DNA from 2 places in the Nocardia sp. NPDC055321 genome. Region 2 is predicted to be linked to the other one. Evidence: riboswitches for the same ligand, from Rfam matches in the RefSeq annotation. Region 2 holds a riboswitch; the other holds the start of a gene.
What was found. Region 2 has a riboswitch for S-adenosylmethionine ahead of ACWIGI_RS12165 (bifunctional o-acetylhomoserine/o-acetylserine sulfhydrylase). Riboswitches for the same ligand answer to the same signal wherever they lie in the genome.

Region 1: linked by a shared signal. The riboswitch ahead of ACWIGI_RS24235 (aminotransferase class V-fold PLP-dependent enzyme) and the one ahead of ACWIGI_RS12165 (bifunctional o-acetylhomoserine/o-acetylserine sulfhydrylase) in region 2 are both predicted to bind S-adenosylmethionine.

Annotation. Positions count from the first base shown of each region.
Region 1 is NZ_JBSHMS010000015.1:141,428-144,616, reverse strand. It holds gene ACWIGI_RS24245 (LysE family translocator) at 1-596, opposite strand, end outside; gene ACWIGI_RS24240 (biliverdin-producing heme oxygenase) at 712-1,371, opposite strand; SAM riboswitch class IV at 1,555-1,668, shown strand; gene ACWIGI_RS24235 (aminotransferase class V-fold PLP-dependent enzyme) at 1,722-3,035, shown strand; gene ACWIGI_RS24230 (hypothetical protein) at 3,167-3,189, opposite strand, start outside.
Region 2 is NZ_JBSHMS010000006.1:198,462-201,650, forward strand. It holds gene metX (homoserine O-acetyltransferase MetX) at 1-446, opposite strand, end outside; gene ACWIGI_RS12165 (bifunctional o-acetylhomoserine/o-acetylserine sulfhydrylase) at 449-1,783, opposite strand; SAM riboswitch class IV at 1,879-1,989, opposite strand; gene ACWIGI_RS12170 (TetR/AcrR family transcriptional regulator) at 2,002-2,697, opposite strand; gene ACWIGI_RS12175 (MFS transporter) at 2,833-3,189, shown strand, end outside.

The sequences.
Region 1 (3,189 bases), on a different contig from region 2:
AGAATCCCCGCGCTCAACTGCTCCAGCCGATCTCGCACCCGCGGCCGGCGCAACAGCTCCACCGCCCGCGCGGCCACCATCGCCAGCAGCACCATCTCGATCGCGGCGATGACGGATTCGATCGCGCCGAGCGCCAGGGTGTTCGCGAAGGTCACCTCGGTGAGGAACTGCGGCAGCACGGCGAGATAGAAAAGCCCGACCTTCGGGTTCAGCACGCAGGACAGCAAACCGGCGGCGAACGCCGAGCGAACCGAGGCCGCGCGCCCCTGCGGCGCAGCGCCCGTGAGCTCCGACTCCGCCTCCCGCCGGGCCCGCCGATGCGCGAGCAGCGCCCGAACCCCGAGGTACACCAGGTAGATTCCGCCGATCACCTTGAGCACGCGATAGGCGGTGGCGGACTGCTCCAGCAGCGCCGCGACACCCGCCGCGACCACCAGCGCCCAGACGATGCCACCCGCCGCCGACCCCGCGGCCGCCGCGATCGCCGGACGCGGACCGGCCATGGCGTAGCGCAGCACCAGGAAGGTGTCGGGACCGGGAGTCAGGGCCAGCAGCACGCACAGCCCGATGAAGCTCAGCAGCAGAGCGGGATTCACTCACCCATGGCAGCGCATCACCGAGGTGGATGCAAGGGAATACCGCCATGGGTGAGCGGGAAGACCGCCGCCCGCCCTGATGAAACGGGTCAACGGCCTTCCGGGCGTCCGGAATTCAGATTCGCGCGCCGAACTCCGTGCCCAGTTCGCGGAACACGTCGGTGTTCAGGGAGAAGGCGAGGCGGGCCTCGTCCAGGACGCGCTCGACCTCGCCTGCGGCCAGCGGCAGCGCGTCCAGATTCGCCCGGTACTCGCGCTTGAACGCGGCCGGATTGGCGATCTCGTCGAAGACGTAGAACCGCACACCGTCGCCCTTCTTCGGCAGGTTCCACAGCTTCTCGGCGGTGCCACGAATGACCTGGCCGCCCGAGAGATCGCCCAGGTAGCGGGTGTAGTGGTGCACCACGTAGCCGGCGGGCCAGGTCTGCGCGCATTCGCGCACCCGGGCCGCGTAGGCGGCGGTGGCGGGCAGCGCGGTCAGCTCGTCACGCCAGTTCGGTCCACCGAGGTGGGCCAGATCGGTCTCCAGCGCGGCCAGGCGCGCCAGCTCCGGGCGGATGAACGGGCCCGCGGCGGGGTCCGAAGCCAGTGCGGCCGTGTCCTTTTCGAGTGCCTCGTAGACGAACCACAGCTGCGAGGTGTAGCGGTAGAACGCCTCCACGCCCAGCTGACCCGTGAGCAGGTCGCGCATGAACGTGGAATGCTCCGCCTCGGCGTGCTGCTGCTCGGTCGCGGTGCGGATGAGCGTCGAGAACGGTGTGCTGGTCTCCAACATGATCGAGCATCCTCGCTTCAACTCCCAGGGCGCACTACTTTGGCTACCCTAACTTCAAAATCGACTGTACGGGTCAGCAACGTTCTCGCGATTCGACCTTTCCGCCCCAGCCCATCCAACTTTCGGATGATTTTCCGGAAGGGGTTGACAATGCCGCCGATCGTCTGCAAGCCTTCTCAATCAGGTCATGAGTACCAGCGCAAAGCCCTGGCTAGCTGGTCGGCAACCCTCCTCCGCGGTGGGGTGCTCCAGGTGACGACCGGGCCGCCGCCCGACCGGGCGCGGCAAGCGCGGACTCTCGATCATTCTTTTCTCCGATCGCGCGTCCCTTGCCCCGATGGGATTTCGTGATGACTGCTTTCGCCGACCGCAGCTGTGCCCCCCTCGCCACCGTCTCCGGTTGCGACCTGCGCGTACCCCTCGTCCAGGGTGGCGAGATCGACTACGCCAACTTCGACTACGCCGCCAGCGCACCGGCGCTGGCGCAGGTCACGGACCGGGTCGCGGCACTGCTGCCGTACTACGCCAGCGTGCACCGCGGCGCGGGCTACGCCTCGCGCGTGTCCACCGACTGCTACGAGGCCGCGCGCGGTTCGGTCGCCCGCTTCCTGAACGCCGCCGACGACCAGGTCACGGTGTTCACCCGCAACACCACCGACGCGCTGAACCTGCTCGCGGCCTGCGTGCCCGGGGACACCGTCGTGCTGGACGTGGAACACCACGCCAACTTCCTGCCGTGGACCCGGCACGGCCGCCGGGTGGTGCCGGTCGCGGACACCATCGAGGAGACCGTTCAGCGCGTGGTCGCCGAACTCTGCGCCAAACCCGCCGCGCTGCTGGCGATCACGGGCGCGTCCAACGTGACCGGCGAGCTGCTCCCGCTGGAGCGGCTGGCGTGGATCGCGCACCAGTGCGGGACCCGCATCCTGGTCGACGCCGCGCAGCTCGCCCCGCACCGGCGAATCGATCTGCGCGCCACGGGCATCGACTACCTGGCCTTCTCCGGGCACAAGGCGTACGCGCCCTTCGGCGCGGGCGTGCTGGTCGGCCGCCGCGACTGGCTCGACGCGGCCGAGCCCTACCTGGCCGGCGGCGGCGCCGTGCGCTCGGTGACCCCGGACCGCGTGGAATGGGCGCCCGCCCCGCAGCGCCACGAGGCCGGGTCGCCGAACGTCCTGGGCGTGGCGGCGCTCGCCGCGGCCTGCGACACCCTCGCCGGACTCGACGAGACCGAGGTGCTCGAGCACGAGCGGTACCTCACGCAGCGGCTGCGCTACGGATTGACAACCGTTCCCGGCGTGCACTTCCTGCGGGTGTGGCGGGACAGCACCGACGCGGTCGGCATCGTCGCGTTCACCGTGGACGGTTTCGAACCCGGGCAGGTCGCGGCGTATCTGTCGGCCGAGCACGGCATCGGGGTGCGTGACGGGCGCTTCTGCGCGCATCCGCTGCTCGCCCGCCTCGGTGTGGACGCGGCGCTGCGGGCCAGCATCGGACTGGGCACCACCGCCGCGGATGTGGATCGCCTCGTGGACGCGATATCCACACTCGTCCACAAGGGTCCGGGCTGGGACTACGCCAAAACTGACGGCCATTGGAACCTCTCTCCCGAAACCCGCCCGTTCGCCGCCACCGACGCGGGTGCGGCCCCCTGCGGGTTCTGACGTCCCGGCGTTCGCGGTCGCATCGAATAGGATTCGATGCGACCGCGGTACCGCACGTGAGACACGGCCACCGGGAACAGGACCCGATCGAGATCGCGGGTGCTCCGCGCGCCGATCCGCCAGCGATCGCGCTACGGCACCAGGTATCGCGCCG
Region 2 (3,189 bases):
TCGAGCAGCTGCGCCTCCGCGGTCACCTGATCGCGAATGCTGATCTCGGGAAAGCGTGCGCCCCAGGGCTTTCCGTCCGCGGCGAGGGACGCTGGTCCGGTGCTGCCCTTGCAGCCGCCCAGGACGTTGGTGGCGATGACACACCATTCGCGGGTGTCCACCGCCGCGCCCTCGCCGACGATGCCGTCCCACCAGCCGGGCTGGGCGTGCTGCACGTTGGCGGGGCCGACCACATGTGAATCGCCGGTGAGGGCGTGCTCGACGAGGATGACGTTATCCGCGTTCGCCGAGAGTTCGCCCCACCGCTGCACCGCCAGGCTCACGTCGGGGATGACAGCGCCGTTCTCGAGCCGGACCTCCCCGATCGCAATGGTGCAGAGCGTCCCGTCGGGCGGCGGCAGCAAGAGATCCGCCGCTGGACGAGAGGTGCTCGATTCAATGCTCACTATCAGCTCGCTGCCGCAATCAGTCCCGCGCGCAAATCCGCCAGGATGTCGTCGATACCTTCGATACCCACGGCCAAACGCACCAGACCAGGGGTGACGCCGGACGCGAGCTGCTCCTCGGGAGTCAGCTGGGAGTGGGTGGTCGAAGCCGGATGAATCACGAGCGAGCGCACATCCCCGATGTTAGCGACATGGCTGTGCAGCACCAGCGCGTCCACGAACTTCTTGCCCGCATCGACACCACCGGCCAGCTCGAACGAGACGATCGCGCCGACGCCCTTCGGTGCCAGCTGTTTGCCGCGCTCGAACCAGGGGGAGTTGGGCAGACCGGCGTAGTACACCGACTCCACCGCGTCCTGCCCGCTCAGGAATTCCGCCACCGCCTGGGCGTTGGCCACGTGCCGCTCCACCCGCAGGCTCAGCGTCTCGATGCCCTGGCTGATCAGGAAGGCGTTGAACGGCGATACCGCCGCGCCGAGGTCGCGCAGCAGCTGCACGCGCGCCTTGAGCGCGTACGCCGGTGCGCCCAGGTCGGCGAAGACCACGCCGTGGTAGCTGGGGTCCGCGGTGGTGAAGCCCGGGAACCGCGGCTTGCCGTCGGCGTCGGTCACGGTCCAGTCGAAGGTGCCGCCGTCCACGATCACGCCCGCGACCGCGGAGCCGTGCCCGCCCAGGTACTTGGTCGCCGAGTGCACGACGATGTCCGCGCCGTGCTTCAGCGGCTGGATCAGGTACGGGGTGGCGACGGTGTTGTCCACGATCAGCGGAACGCCGGCCGCGTGCGCCACGCCCGCGATGCCCTCGATGTCGAAGATCGAGCTGCTCGGATTGGCGACGGTCTCACCGTAGAACGCCTTGGTGTTGGGGCGGACGGCCGCTTCCCACTGGGCCAGGTCGTCCGGATCCTCGACGAAGCTGACCTCGATGCCGAGCTTGGGCAGCGAGTAGTGGAAGAGGTTGTACGTGCCGCCGTACAGGTGCGGGCTGGACACGATGTGGTCGCCGGCCTCGGCGACGTTCAGGATCGCGTAGGTCTCCGCGGCCTGGCCCGACGACACCAGCAGCGCCGCCACGCCGCCCTCGAGGGCGGCCACGCGCTGCTCCACCGCGTCCTGGGTGGGGTTCATGATGCGGGTGTAGATGTTGCCCGGCTCGGCCAGGCCGAACAGTGCCGCGGCGTGATCGGTGTCGCGGAAGGCGTACGAGGTCGTCTGGTAGATCGGCAGGGCGCGTGCGCCCGTGGCCGGATCGGGGGCCTGCCCGGCGTGCACCTGCTTGGTCTCGAAGGACCAGTTCGCGGGATCGAGGTTGGCAGCGGGCGCGGTCGAGTCACTCATGATTACTGCTCCAGGAAGAATCGCCGTATACGGCGGAAGGCTTGGGTTATCGGAAGGCGAATTGGCTTCGACAACAACACATCTCGGTGCCTCCTACAGTGCGCTTGCGCTCGGCCTTCGAGCGCCCGGTCTTCACCCGGAGCACCCCACCGCAGCTGGAGGGTTGCCGATCAGCGAGCCGGGGCTTGGCGCTGATGCTCTTGACCTGTTTCGGGATTCTAACGGTGCTCGGCCGCGATGTCGGCAATGGGGTTACCCACAGTCGGAACGGCGCAAATACGGACGAACTCGTGATAGGCGGTGACCACCGCGTCGGCCATGGCGCGCGCGGAGTCGGCGAGCACGCCCTCGAAACTGCCGAGCTCGGCCTCGCACTCCACGCCCGCGCGCATGATGGCGTGCCAGGTGCCGGTGATCAGCCGCACCGGCAGTGCGTCCGGGTCGGTGCCGAGCCGCTCGCCGAGCACGGTCGAGGTCTCGCGCATCTTGTAGTCCGCGGCGTCGAGACTGCGGGCGCGCACGGCGGGGGAGTGCCTGATGATGTTCTGCATCTGCTGGAACCAGCGGAACGGCAGCGGTTCGTCGCGGTCGATGATGCCCTCGATCATCTCCAGGTAGCTGTTCAGTAGCGCCTGCAGCTCGTTCCCGGTGATCGGCTGGCGGCGCAGGTTGTCCGCCAGCGTGCCGCCGAAGTCCTCGATCGGCGCGATGACGATGTCTTCCTTGCTGTCGAAATACCTGTTCACCGTGCGCGGGGAGACGTCGGCGGCGTCGGCGATCTGTTCCACGGTGGTGGTGTCGAAGCCGTGCTCGTCGCACAGGCGCAGCGCCACGTCGATGACCCGGGTACGGGTCTGCTGCTTCTTGCGCTCGCGCAGGCCGGTGCGGGCGGTCGGCGATGACGGCTCGAACATGCCCCGATGGTAGCGCGGACCGGAGAAATCATGTCCATGGACGCCAACTGTCGCAGTCGGACATTTTTCTCTTGACGCCAATTGTCTGGGAGTGCCACGATGAGCTCGGCTGTTCGGAGCAAACGAGGAGTAGGCATGACCGGCGGGACGGCAACGCTCGAACCTGACGAAATATCAAGTGAGACAAAAAATTCCGCACGATGGTGGGCTCTCGGCGTCATCGCCGTCGCGCAGCTGATCGTGGTGCTCGACGCCACCATCGTCACGATTTCGCTGCCCTTCGCCCAGCAGGACCTGGGCATCAGCGACGGCAACAAGCAGTGGGTCCTGACCGCGTACACGCTGATCTTCGGCGGACTGCTGCTGCTCGGCGGGCGGCTGGCGGACTACCTCGGCCGCCGGCGCGTCTTCATCGCCGGCCTGGTCGGTTTCGCACTGGCCTCCGCACTGGCCGGGCTCGCGCAGAACGGCGCACAGCTGTTCGCCGGACGT